DNA from 3 places in the Pseudoalteromonas sp. Angola-7 genome. Region 1 is predicted to be linked to each of the others. Evidence: predicted binding sites of a transcription regulator. Region 1 holds the regulator's gene; each other region holds the start of a gene.
What was found. The regulator sigma-54, encoded in region 1, starts transcription at its own class of promoters, with help from an activator protein. The targets are predictions, from matches to a motif close to GTTGGCACGNNNNTNGNNT.

Region 1 (4,646 bases):
CCGATTACACCGCTATAGAGCTTAAGCAAACAGCCTATGACGAGCAAGGCAAAATAAGCCATAAAGTCACCGCGGCTAAAATGGAGCTATACCAACAGCTTGGTTTTACATTTTTTGAAAAACCTATTTTCACCTTGTATAACGAAAAACAAACATGGCGAATAAATGCAGACGAAGCAACGCTTTACGAAGATAAACAACTTATTTTAGAAGGCAATGTGGTTGCTAAAAATTTAGTTGATAATGCCATGATAGATAACATCAATGCCGATAACATCGAAGTCGACATTAAAGCGCTAACAATGCGCTCTGAGCAGCCAGTGGTTGTCACTGGGCCTAATTTAAAAATTGTCGGTAAAGGCCTTGAAGCCGATTTAAAAACCGAAGTAATAAAACTAATTAACCATACGCGAACAATATATTATGACCAATAAACTCACTAAAATACTTATTATCCCATCGCTAATGCTTGCATTTAGCGCCTCTGCTGCTGAGCCTGCTGCTCAACCGCCAGCAAATCAAATTTCTATTAGTGCAGACCGTCAAGAAGGCCAACTTAAAGAAAACGTAGGTATTTTTGAAAAGAACGTCGAAATTGTGCATGGTAATCGCAAAATTACAGCCGACCGACTCGAAGTACATAAACGTGAAGACTTAGGGGATAACAAACAACTCCTTATTGCCACTGGCAGCCCAGCCTACTTCGAAGAAAAGCAAGACGATGGGACCGTAATGAGTGCCAGTGCAAACGAAGTACGTTACGACGTAGCAAAGCGCTTTTTAACACTTGTTGGCGATGCTGAAGTCGCACAAGCCGGTCAAAAAATTAATGCTAAAAGTATTACCTACGATATGCAGCAGCAGCTTATTAGCGCAGAAAAAGACGAAAACTCTACGGATCGTGTCCACACAATTTTAGTGCCTGTTGAAGCAAAAATTAAAGAAAAAACAGGTAACGAAGGTCAACCATGAGCACCTTAAAAGCAGAACTATTAGCAAAAAGCTATAAAGGCCGCCAAGTTGTAAAAAATGTAGGCCTTGAGGTAGAAGCCGGCAGCATTGTTGGCTTATTGGGCCCTAATGGCGCAGGTAAAACCACCACCTTTTACATGATTGTAGGGTTAGTACCTAGCGACAAAGGTAAAATTTCTATTGATGATAACGACATTACGTTATTGCCTATGCACAGCCGCGCACGCTTAGGCATTGGCTATTTGCCGCAAGAGTCATCAATATTTAGAAAGCTGACAGTTTATCAAAACTTAATGGCTATTTTAGAAACGCGTAAAGAGCTCAATAAAGCCGCACGTGAAGAAACGCTTAACAACTTACTTGATGAATTTAGTATCCAGCATATTCGCGATAGCCAAGGTATGGCGCTTTCTGGTGGTGAACGCCGCCGTGTAGAAATTGCCAGAGCACTGGCAGCAAACCCTAAATTTATTTTATTGGATGAGCCTTTTGCTGGTGTTGATCCGATTTCAGTGTTAGATATAAAGAAAATAATAGAACATCTTAAAAACCGTGGCATTGGCGTATTAATTACCGATCACAATGTAAGAGAAACCCTTGATGTTTGTGAAAAAGCCTACATTGTTTCTCATGGGGAGCTAATTGCATCTGGCACCCCAGAACACGTATTAAATGACAAAACTGTACGCGATGTTTATTTAGGCGAGCAATTTAGGCTGTAACATTTAAGCCACACCTACAAGCATCTGCTAATATTAATTATAACAACACAAAAGGATTGTTAGAGATACATGAGGCAATCATTACAGCTGCGCATGGGCCAGCAACTTACAATGACTCCACAATTGCAACAAGCGATTCGCTTGCTGCAGCTCAGTACATTGGATCTCCAGCAAGAAATACAAGAAGCACTTGATAGCAACCCGCTATTAGAAGTAGAAGAGCAAGATTACACGGAAGAGTCGGCTGGAAAAAATGAACAAAAAGCAGATACGGATGATGTAACCGTAAGCGCATCGGCTGACGATACAACCAGCGAGTACGAGCAAGACAGTGGCGAAGCTTTAAATAAAGACACCGTTAGCGATGATATGGCAATGGATGTAACTTGGGATGAGTACATGAGCGCAGCCCCTGCTGCATCCTCAGGCCCAATGCCGGAAGATGAGTCTATTTATCAAGGTGCCTCTACTGAAACGCTACATGAGTATCTAATGTGGCAGCTTCAGCTTACTCCCTTTAGCCCCACTGACGAAGCCATTGCTATTGCCATTGTAGAAGCTGTAGATGACTCGGGTATTTTAACGCTAAGTTGCGAAGAGATTTTAGAGAGCTTTAACCAAGAAAACGATGACGAAGTTGAAGTTGAACTTGATGAAATAGAAGCCGTTTTAAAGCGTATTCAGTTATTTGACCCTGTAGGTATAGCCGCGCGCAGTTTACAAGAGTGCTTGTGTATTCAGCTAAACCAGTTTGATAAAGACACCCCTTTTATAGAACAAACTAAAATGATCTTAACCGATCACATTGATCTATTAGCGGCACGCGACTATCGTACATTAATGAAAAAGACTAAGCTTAAAGAAGACGAGCTTAAAGAGGTCATGACCCTAATACATACCCTCAACCCAAAACCTGCAGATACAATAGTAAGGGAAGAGTCGGAGTATGTAATACCGGATGTGTCGGTTAAAAAAATAAAAGGCCGCTGGGTGGTAGAGCTAAACCCAGATAGCATGCCAAAAATACGCGTAAATAGTCAGTACGCGGCTATGTCACGTACCGTAAAATCAAGTGGTGATAGCCAATTTATTCGCTCTCACTTACAAGAAGCTAAATGGTTTATAAAAAGCCTTGAAAGCAGAAACGACACGCTGCTCAAAGTAACAAACTGTATTGTAAAACAGCAACAGGCATTTTTTGAACATGGCCCCGAAGCCATGAAGCCAATGGTTTTAAACGATGTTGCTGAAATGGTAGAAATGCATGAATCGACAATTTCGCGTGTTACCACGCAAAAATATATGCATACGCCACGTGGTATTTTTGAGCTTAAGTATTTTTTCTCAAGCCACGTAAGCACTGAAAACGGCGGAGAGTGTTCATCAACCGCAATACGTGCCCTAATTAAAAAGCTAATTGCCGCGGAAAACTCAGCTAAACCATTGAGTGATAGTAAAATTGCGGATATATTGGCAGAGCAAGGAATTAAAGTAGCTAGACGCACAATAGCAAAATACCGTGAATCGCTAGCTATTCCACCGTCAAATCAGAGAAAGAGTTTGATATAAGACGTAAAAAACAAAGAGGAAATGCTTATGCAACTAAACCTAACTGGTCGTCACGTAGAAGTAACTGATTCACTTAGAGACTATGTAAATAATAAATTTGCAAAGCTAGAAAGGCACTCAGATCATATTAGCAATGTGCATGTCATTCTCGATGTAGAAAAACTCAACCAAAAAGCAGAAGCGACTATTCATGTAAGTGGCGCAGATTTATTTGCCTCAACAGAGCACCAAGATATGTATGCCGCTATAGACTCGTTGATTGACAAGCTCGATCGTCAAGTCATAAAACATAAAGAGAAGCTTGCTAGACACTAATATTATGAAATTAAGTACATTAGTATGCCAGGACTGCAGCAAAGCTGCGGTCCTTTTTAGTAGTAAAAAAAGAATTTTAGAGTTTATCAGTGAGCTAGCTCATGAAAAGCTCCCCTACTTACCACAACAAGATATTCTTAATGCGCTGGCAAGCAGAGAAAAGCTAGGCAGTACTGGTATTGGCCGAGGTATCGCCATTCCTCATGGCAGAATGGGTGGCGTAGAAGAGCCGCTGGCTTTAGTACTTGTTAGCGACACCCCTGTTAACTTTGATGCTATTGATAACTGCCCTGTTGATATTTTTGTTGCACTCATCGTACCAGATGGCGATAACCAACAGCACCTAAAGACTCTGGCAACCATAGCTGATAAACTGAGCAACAAAGAATTTTGTAAACAGCTGCGTAGTGCTAAAACCGATGCAGAGCTGTATCAAGTAATTGTTGATCAATCGTAGTAAATACTAAGGGCTATAAATGGAGTTAATTATCATAAGCGGCCGTTCTGGTTCAGGTAAGTCGGTTGCTTTACGCGTGGTTGAAGATTTAGGCTATTATTGCGTAGATAATATTCCGGTCAACTTACTGCCCTCTTTAGTGCGAAGTGTTTCAGATAACTATGACAAAATAGCCGTTAGTATAGATGTTCGTAATATCCCCAAAGAACAAGACGAATTTAACGATATTCTCGAGTACCTTCCTGACTTTGCTAAACCCACACTGTTTTATTTAGATAGTGATGATCAAACACTGATCAAACGTTTTTCAGAAACACGCAGATTACACCCTTTATCCATCGATTCGCTGCCGCTTGATTTAGCAATAAAAAAAGAAAAAGAGCTGCTTGATGTACTCGTAACGCGCGCTGACTTTATGCTTGATACTACCGATTTAAGTGTGCACCAATTAGCAGAGTCAATTCGCGAAAAAATACTGGGTAAAAAAGATAAGCAACTTATTGTAACGTTTGAATCGTTTGGCTTTAAACACGGCATACCTAAAGAAGCTGATTATGTTTTTGATGCTCGCTTTTTGCCAAACCCCCACTGGGAGCCTGAACTTAAACCGC
Region 2 (4,646 bases), on a different contig from region 1:
TGCCATCGTTATCTAAATCGTATTGACCACCAGGCGATACAAATACACCTGGGCTTAGCTCTACTAAACGTGCTTTTTGTGCATCGGTTAAGGGAATGCGGCGGTTTGAAAGTGGGCCAGTTAAATCAATTGGTAAATCGGCCTCGGTAGTAAATTGGCTGTAGCCGAGGACTTTGTTGTAGCGTACGTCAAAAGCAAAAATTGTTTGCTGGTCACTATTCCAGCGGTAGCTAAGCTCAGTGCGGTTTTGCGCTGTATCGGCGCCGTCTATAATTTCTACAAAACTGTTTTGGGCTATTTCTTCACGCTGTAAATGCTGAAAATACGTAATGTTTTTAAGCGAGGCATTAGCACTTAGCTCACGCTTATAAATGCTGTGAATTAAATAAGTGGTTGCTTCGTTTTGGTTATCAGGGTCGGTAAGCACGGTGCTGCGATCTATTTTTACTTGCCCAGTAGGCGAAACAATTGAACCCGCTGCTGGTACGGTACTGCCATTGGCTTGCACGCCTTGGCCGGTAATATAAAGGCCATCATCAATTAAGGCTTGGGTAGGGCGGTTAATACCGGCGTTATCGGTAAATTCAACTTGGTATAGCTCAAAGTTAATATCCCAACTGCTTTTATCATCGGGCAATATGCGTAGTGCTGCAAATAAACTGTCGCTTTTAGTGCCTGAATAATCGTAGTAGCTGCCTTCATCAAGGTGCTCGTAACTTACTCTAAGGCCCACTTTATCTTTTATAATGGGGGCAGTGTAATCTACTTGGGCACTGTATTGATCCCATCGCCCCGCTGAGATCTTAACTTTACCTTTACTTTCATCTGTAGAAGCAGTCTTTGAGTGTAAATTTACAAAACCACCGTTACGTTGGCTTGAGCCAAATAAAACCGGCGGTGCGCCTTTTACTACGTCTATTTGTTCTATAGAGTTGAACGATAATGGCACGCCAAAGCCATTATTACCTGCTTGGCGGCGTGTACCATCTTGAAAAAGCTCACCCAGTTGGCCACGAATAGTAGGTAAGCTGGGTGCACCAAAGCCACTTGCAGAGTATGTGTTTGGGCTTACGGCTAGTACGTCTTGTAGGGTAGTAATATTTAGTTGCTCTATCAACTCGCTTGAAATAGGCGTTACTGAGCGTGCTATGTCTTGCAGTGCAAGGTTGTCGCCGAAGGGGCCGTTAATAGTGGCATCTTTTACAGAAAGCCCTTGAGATTTAATCGTTTGGCCTGCTACTTCAATACGTTCAATTGAGTCGGTATTAGCTGCAGATTGTGCCGCATGAGCATAAAAATTAGGTGTGAGTGAAGCGGCTATAAAAAGTGCCAAATATGAATGTTTCAAAAGGGTTCTCATTTTGGTTAGTGTGAATGTGGCAATAAAGACCTGCAGCTTTTTGAATAACTTTCAGTAAATATTAATTCTTTTTGTTTTTTAGAATGAAACGTTAAAAGTTTAGCACATTGCTCAAAAGCGTTATTCAGTTTTAGCCACTATGTTTTTGTTTTACAAATACTGTAGTTAGTTATTGCCATGATAAGGTCGTAATTTATAAATAGCGGTTTTATACGCAAACAAACGCAAAGCAGGGCACCGAATTTATTAAAAAATTATACATTAAGATGAAATAAAATATGTGTTTAGCGGTCTTGCTAGTTTCAACATTAAATTATTTAGTTTTAAGGAAATTTTATGACTGGTACAACAGGTACTGACTTTCAAAATCGTTTGCAGTGGTCGCTTTTTTCGCTACGCCTAGGCGTATTTATTGTAATGATTATGTGGACGTTTGATAAGTTTGTTAACCCTGGGCATAGCGCACGAATTTTTGAGCATTTTTATGGTATTAGCGGCTCTACAGATGTGGTTGCTTATGTACTGGGGGCGTTACAGCTTATTTTAGTGTTGGCTTTTTTAGCGGGTATTAAAAAGCGACTTACGTATGGCGTTATATTTGTAATGCACGGCCTTTCTACGCTTTCATCTTATAATCAGTATATTGATGGCTTTAATAACTTATTGTTTTTTACAGCGTGGCCAATGTGGGCAGCGTGTTTTGCACTGTATGTGTTACGCGAGCAAGACGTTAAATTTACCATTAAGTAGCGCTGCAAAAAAAATGGTTATAAGCCATACGGCTTATAACCAATAAGTACACAAGGGAGTGTATGGAAGTCGGTTTAATTAATAACTAATGCATGGCATCGTTGTACTGTTTAGCTAGGCTTTCTTTTTGACCTTCTGTTAGGGCTTTACCCGCTAATTGAAATACTTCATGTTCTTCTTCACTTAAATGATGATGCACTAAATGGTGCAATTTTTTAGCTGCAACTAACCATGCCGATGAGCTCATTTCGGTGTCTTCAAGTTGTTCAATTAATTCGTCAATTTCATGGTGCTCAGCAACGCTGTGGCGTGCTTTTTCGTGCGTTAAATCGTCAAACATAAGTGGGTTATAAAAATAACGCTCTTCAAATTTTGCGTGTTCTTCTAATTCGGTTTTTAGCTCGTCCATTAGCTTGTGGCGCTGCTGCGTATCGCCGTGCGTTTGAATAAGGGCATCTACTAGCTCGCGTTGTTTATCGTGGTCGTGACGTAGCGCTTCAAAAATATTCATAACTCTTTCCTTGCTGTAATTGCTTTATAAACTTTTAAAAAGCAAACGCAGTGCCAGATTTTAATATGTTGATATAATTGACTTTAATGTACTTTTGGCTGGTTTGAATGGAGTTGCTCTGTAACTTTTACACATAAACAGCTGCAATTTTTTCAGATTAAAAGAGGTGATTGCTTTTGACGCTACAGAAGCTTACATATTTTTACTGGTTGGGTATTTTATTGAGGTGGTAAAGTAGCGCATTATTTGGGTACAAGCTGTACATACTTGCCTTACCTATATTTTTATAAAACTTTAGATATTAGGATAGTTTAAGGATGAACTTAAAAAGCCCCACTACAGCATTATTACTGTGCGCGTTATTAAGTGCATGTAGTACAGCCGAGCATTCTGAACGACGTGTATGCATACAAGAGGCAGAAATAACGGAGCTAAATGGCGCTAAAACAAGCTCAGAGGTTTTCAATAAATGTGTAAGCACTCAAATAAAAAAGGATGCTAAAGGCAACACTTTTTTTGATGGAGTTGGTGTGTTTTTTATTGATCTAATTGTTTTAATAGCCGCCTAAGTAAGCTAACTTACAGCTATAATTTAAAGCACAAGGGTGCGTAAAATAGGATTGAATATGAAGGCGTTTTTAATTGTATTTTCATTGTGTATATTTTTAACTGGCTGTGCGGCAAAGCCTTATGCGGGCTCTGCACAATGTATGGAGCAAGCTGATATAGCTTATGAAACCAATATACATAAAAATGAGCCGCTAGATAATGAATGCAAAGCTACAAAAGTAAATACGCCTAATAAAGAGTTTGAGAATCATAGTATTGTTGATAGAAGTCTTTTACAGCTAATTGTTAGTTTTTTAAACGGTATATTTAGATAATTAAAATACAATTAAATAAGGTATGTATGCAGGAAGAACTAAAAGCAAAAATTATAGCTGTGTGCGATAAAAAAATAGCAGCCAAAGGCGAAAACGTAGGGCTTTCTTTTTACGCTTTTTTTGCAAATAAAAACGACAATCCAGAGCTGCTGATGCAAGCCGCTACGTGGTGGATACACATCCATAAGTTAGATCACTTTGAAAAAGCGATAAAAATAAAAAAAATGATTATTGAAGGTGACTAATAACGTATATTTACGCGATTGCTATTTGGTTTCTGCCATTTTCTTTTGCTTTATAGAGTTGTTGGTCTGCATGTTTAATTAGCTCGCTAAGTGAGTCGCTTTTAGCATGACTTATTGCCACGCCAGCACTAAAGGTAACGTGTGTTTTACTTGGTAATGCCTCAATATGACTGCAGTACTGCGCTAACTTATTTTCAAGATTTTCAAAAAAGTTGTTTATTTTATCGCGATTTTGCGTTTTTAAAACAAATAGCCACTCTTCGCCGCCATAGCGCCCAAACTTATCGTTAGTACTTAGTGTGTCTTTTGCTGCTTGAGCAAATTTTATAAGTACTAAATCTCCTATATCGTGGCCAAATTTGTCGTTAATAGCTTTAAAGTAATCTAAATCGACAATAGCTATTGCTAGGCTCTGCTGGGATAAACACTCATTTGCTTTTTGCAAAATGCCACGCCGATTTAAGCTGTTAGTTAGGTAGTCGGTTAATGCTATAGCATGGTATTTTTTACGTTGGCGCATTTGGCGGTAAAATAAAAATAGCGACATGATGACTAAAGTAAAGGCAATTGAGGCACTTAAGCGCCAAATTATTTTTTGCTGGTGTTCTTCTGTAGCCTGCAGTTTGTTTATGTCTTTTTCGTATTCTAGCTGTAAAATTTTGTCTTCTTTTTCTTTTACTTCAAATTTAACTTGTAAGGTTTTTATATTGGTTTCGCTGGTGGCTTCGTAGTGTTTTATTGTATAAGCAAGCTCATCTTCAATAGCCTTAAATGCATCTTCGGTGAAGTTAAGCTGGCGCTTTAATTTATAGCGTTTGCTTAAAAAATCAGCCTTATAAATGCTGCGGCTAAATTTATCTAGGTTTAAAAATACTTCGTCGTTTACTTGGTTGGCT
Region 3 (4,646 bases), on a different contig from region 1:
CTTCAACGGGAACGTAATTTACTAAATCGAATGTTTTACCTAAGTTAACGACAAATGGGTCTTTGCGCTGACCAACAAATACTTTGGCCATACTGTCACAGCCTGGTACCGAAACTTGATAAACAAACTGATCTGCATAGGTTTGGTAATCAGCCATTGAACCAAATGTTTTGTCACCAATATAATCAAGCGGTTTATTAAACGTGGTTGAACTGGTGGTGGTATTACTTAATGCTGTACTGGTACCCGTGCGTTGTGGACCGCTTATCATGCTGAGTGTGTATGACTCGCTAAAATTAGCGGCGCTATCATCACCTGCTGCTACACCACCAACGTTTTTAAGAGGTACAGATACAGTACGCTGATTATCTTCTGGGCCAACGGTTAATTGCACGCCTTGATTATCGTTTGGCAGCATACTGGTAAAATTAAAAGCAAAGGTAATATCCTCAACTGCATCACCGTCGTTATCAATATGAATACTGTAGGTTGCATCTGGGTCCATAGCAAAGTAGTTAGGGCCGCCGTAGGCATCTTGTAGAGGAATATAGTTGGCAATAAATGTAACGTAGTCGTCTCTGCCTGCTTCATAACTATTAAATACGTAAAAGTCGGTAGAGTCTAAGGTTGGAAAGCGGCTAATGTTCGGCGCTTCACGATGACTTGATGCCTCGCTAGAGGTGCTTACTAAGGTACTGCATACTACTACTGCGAGTATAGATGGAGTTAAAGCTTTCATGACTTTTTCCTTTAGTTTTGATTGGAGTCATAACTAATAACGAAGCAAAAAGCACAATGGATGCAAAAAAGTTAAATATTTTTTATTATTGTTAATAAAGGGGTGTTTAACGTTCAAGATTAAATTTTCAGCAGGCTGTTTTGCATTTAGATAAGGAAGTGATAAGAGAGTGTTAAGGGGCTGAAGCGGTTTGGTTTTATACTTATTACAGGGGGTGTATGCAATTAAAATAACGCAGCAGGTATTGAGCACACAATATGATAAGCATCGCACTGCGATTAAGTCTACTTTAGTTTAATCAAATATTAATGGTTACCCAAGGTAAATAAAAAGGTTGGCCAAACAAAGTTTGACCAACCAGTCGCGTTTATTTAGTTATAAAATAACTAAATCTGTCGTGTACAGTACTTGTGTTGGTAGGCCGTTTGGCGAGCCACCTAAAGGCTCTAAGCTAACAGCGAGTAGGGCAATGTCTTGTGCCTTAAAGCGCGTGCCTTTGAGTAACTGTTTTTCACCGTTTTTAGGCAGTAGACCCAACGAAATTGGCGTGTCTTGCCCTTTTAAAATCATCCACAGCTCGTAGTCTTTATCGGTTTGCGCAACGAGTTTATCACTGGCTTTAACCGATAATGTTTGCTCATCTACGTTAATAAACCACAGTGATTGCTTATCTTGATTTTGTACTAAAGCAATTTGTTGGCTGTATTGGGGCTGAGTTGTGGGCTGAATAACCAAAAATGCTAAGATAATACAGGCAGCTGTGGCTATAAATGACCAATTGCGCCATAGCGATGTAGCTGGTTTGATCACCGTTTTAACGGGTTGGTTGGTGTGTTCTAATGTATTTAAAATATTCTGCCACACTTGCGCGCTGGGTGTTTGAGGTGTAATTGCACTGGCTAAATCATTTAAATTTTGCTCCCACATTATAGTGGCTTCTCGGGCTTGCGGTAAGCTGAGCATTAAGCGTTGAAAACGTTTTCGTGCCAGGCCTTTTAAAGTACCTAATACATACTGCCCTGCTAAAGCATCAAGTAATTCTGGTTTATTATAATTCATAATGTTAAACACCTCTGCAACTGCTGCAAACCACGCCTGATCCAGCTTTTAACTGTGCCTAAGGGCGTTTCTATGTGATTGACTAACTCACCATGGCTTAGCCCTTTGTAATAGGCTAAATGAATGGCTTGTTTTTGTTGGGGATCAAGTTGCTCAATACAATTAACAAGTTTGGTTTGTTCGTCGTAGCTAACATCGACTGCTTGTTCGTCGTATTCATCGTCACCCATTGCCTGCTCTTTTCTTACCTTGTGATAACGCAATGCATCTAAGCTGCGGTATCTCACAATGCTTATCATCCAGCTAATAACTGTGCCTTTAGATGAGTTGTACTCTGACGCGTTATGCCAAATTTTTATAAATGCCTCTTGCAGTACTTCTTCTGCGTGCGCGCGGTTTGAAAGCATATTTAAACTAATCGCAAAAAGCTTTGCGCTTGTTTGCTGATACAAATCAGCAAACGCGGCTTTGTTACCCTGTGCTGTTTTACACAAAAGGGGAAGTAAATTGTCGTTTTCCATAAGGTTCCTGTTGTTTTTATTATTACCGAGGTGTGTTGAGCTTAGTGAATTAACAATTGTTTTATTTAAGCACAACCTAATCGCTTTGAAATAGAGATTAAACAGGCTGTTATAAATTTAACAAATAAAGATAAACACACTCTCAATAAACGTGTGAAAAGAGTGATTGGATGCAAAAACTTTTAAGCTGACATTTATATTAGCTGCTGTACACATTGAAACAAGTTTTAAATATAAACAGTTACCTTTGAGTAGTGAGAAAAAATGACCGATTACTGTGTAAAAAGCGCCTAATATGCGAATACAGCTAAAGCTAGCTACTTTTATTTATTTTATATCAGTTACTTAGTGTTGTTTTTGTTCCTAAAAAACAACTTTTGTTGGCGTGCAAATTGCTACTACACTTATACACAGCTGTAAAAAAATGTGCCAAAACAGTAAAAATAAAGGAGAAAATATGTGGGCTGCAACGAGTTATTTAATTTTAGCGTTAATTTTTATATTTATAGGGTGGGAGGTTAACTCGGTATATTTTGCAGTGGTATTTTACTGGAGTGCATTGTCGTTAATTCTTGTCAGTGGTGCTTACATTTTTAATTTGGCGAAAATTTTTAGAAAGCGTGAAAATGGTGTCATCCCATTTTATATCCGCTGGGCATTTGTGCCTTTTTTACTGGGTGCTCAAATTTACAATGCGTATTCTCGCAAGCACGATAAAGTCCCTCCCATTCAAAAAATTAACGACCATTTATTTTTAGCATGCCGATTGTTCCCCTCTGACATTGATACGTTAAAAGAAAACGGCATAACGGCAATATTAGATGTAACGTGTGAGTTTGATGGCTTAGAATGGAGCTCTACACAAGAAAATATTAGCTATTTAAATATTCCGGTGCTTGATCATAGTGTGCCTACCCATTCGCAATTAAACCAAGCCATTAACTGGATACATCATCATATTAAAGAAGACCGCCGCGTGGTAGTTCACTGTGCACTGGGCAGAGGGCGTTCGGTATTTGTTATGGCAGCGTATTTACTGAGTCAAGATAAAAACGCCGATGTTCACCAAGTGCTCGCGCAAATAAAAGAAACCCGCGAAACCGCAAATCTTAATAAGCATCAGCTTCGTCATTTAGCAAAGCGACATAAAAAGGGCGAGCTAGTTATTAAAAACAAAGCCGTTATTATTGCAAACCCTGTGTCGGGTACCAAAATGTGGCAAGACAAAGAGCATTTAATAGTGGCTAGGTTGTCGGCGTATTATGATTTAGAAGTATTAACCACCACCAAAGAAATAGACGGTATTGAGCTTGCTAAACAAGCCATTAACGATAAGCCAGATATAATAATTGCCTGTGGCGGCGATGGAACCGTGACAGAAGTAGCAAGTGTGTTGGTAAACACTCAATGCAAGCTGGGAATTATCCCAATGGGCACAGCGAATGCCTTAGCGCATGTGCTCATGGGTATTAGCTCTAAAATCATTCCTGTTGAGCAGGCCTGCGATCTTATTATTGATGGGCAAACCCAAACAATTGATACGGCCTATTGTAATGACGAGCTTATGCTGTTGTTAGCTGGGATTGGTTATGAGCAATCAATGGTAGAAAAAGCAGATAGAGACTCAAAAAACGAATCGGGTCAGCTTGCCTATTTAAGTGGTTTTTTTCAGGCATTTAGTGAGCAAAAAGCGCAAACCCTTTATGTCACCCTTGATGATAATCAAACGCAGGAGGTAAATACAAATAGCTTTATTGTGGCTAATGCTGCGCCATTTACTACGTTACTAGCTCAAGGAGGTGGTCAGCCCGATCACGAAGATGGCCTATTAGACATTAATTGGCTGCTACCTAGTGATGAAAACACCACTCGCGTGTTAAGCATTGCTGAACTTATGTTTAGTAGTATTACACAAACGCATTTAGCAATTAGCTCGCATCATACCAACGCTAAAAAAGTAACGATAACCGCAGACGAAGAAATTAAGTATGTACTGGATGGTGAAATTAAAACAGCGGATACGCTTACTATTACAGTTGACCCCGCCTCGTTAAAAGTAATTAGTAAGGAGCTATAAAATACAAAATGCACGTATTTGACGTGCATTTTTGTGTGTTACTTTTTAATGCTTGGCCAAACAAAACCACTGCTATCGCTTTGGCTGGCAGGCTTAGGGCGCTGAGCGCTTTTGGGTTTACGCAGCGGTTTGTTACTTAACGTATGTAAGTAGAGAGCTTCAACTTTATCGCGAGCCCAAGGGGTTTTACGCAAAAATTTTAAGCTTGATTTAATACTCGGTGAGTCGGTAAAACATTTAATGTTTACTT

Region 2: the regulator sigma-54 is predicted to act here: its motif matches at 2,661-2,679, upstream of PSH50_RS20735 (hemerythrin domain-containing protein).
Region 3: the regulator sigma-54 is predicted to act here: its motif matches at 2,699-2,717, upstream of PSH50_RS16690 (diacylglycerol kinase family protein).

The regions. Positions count from the first base shown of each region.
Region 1 covers NZ_JAQREL010000003.1:420,023-424,668, forward strand. Annotated here, with positions in the region: gene lptC (LPS export ABC transporter periplasmic protein LptC) at 1-434, shown strand, start outside; gene lptA (lipopolysaccharide transport periplasmic protein LptA) at 424-972, shown strand; gene lptB (LPS export ABC transporter ATP-binding protein) at 969-1,694, shown strand; gene PSH50_RS06800 (RNA polymerase factor sigma-54) at 1,764-3,263, shown strand; gene hpf (ribosome hibernation promoting factor) at 3,291-3,578, shown strand; gene PSH50_RS06810 (PTS sugar transporter subunit IIA) at 3,583-4,035, shown strand; gene rapZ (RNase adapter RapZ) at 4,055-4,646, shown strand, end outside.
Region 2 covers NZ_JAQREL010000026.1:20,476-25,121, forward strand. Annotated here, with positions in the region: gene PSH50_RS20725 (TonB-dependent siderophore receptor) at 1-1,348, opposite strand, end outside; gene PSH50_RS20730 (hypothetical protein) at 1,697-2,110, shown strand; gene PSH50_RS20735 (hemerythrin domain-containing protein) at 2,196-2,621, opposite strand; gene PSH50_RS20740 (hypothetical protein) at 2,939-3,190, shown strand; gene PSH50_RS20745 (hypothetical protein) at 3,248-3,505, shown strand; gene PSH50_RS20750 (DUF6500 family protein) at 3,532-3,750, shown strand; gene PSH50_RS20755 (tetratricopeptide repeat-containing diguanylate cyclase) at 3,761-4,646, opposite strand, start outside.
Region 3 covers NZ_JAQREL010000014.1:77,236-81,881, forward strand. Annotated here, with positions in the region: gene PSH50_RS16675 (DUF4331 domain-containing protein) at 1-739, opposite strand, end outside; gene PSH50_RS16680 (anti-sigma factor) at 1,115-1,798, opposite strand; gene PSH50_RS16685 (sigma-70 family RNA polymerase sigma factor) at 1,795-2,319, opposite strand; gene PSH50_RS16690 (diacylglycerol kinase family protein) at 2,777-4,396, shown strand; gene PSH50_RS16695 (VF530 family DNA-binding protein) at 4,435-4,646, opposite strand, start outside.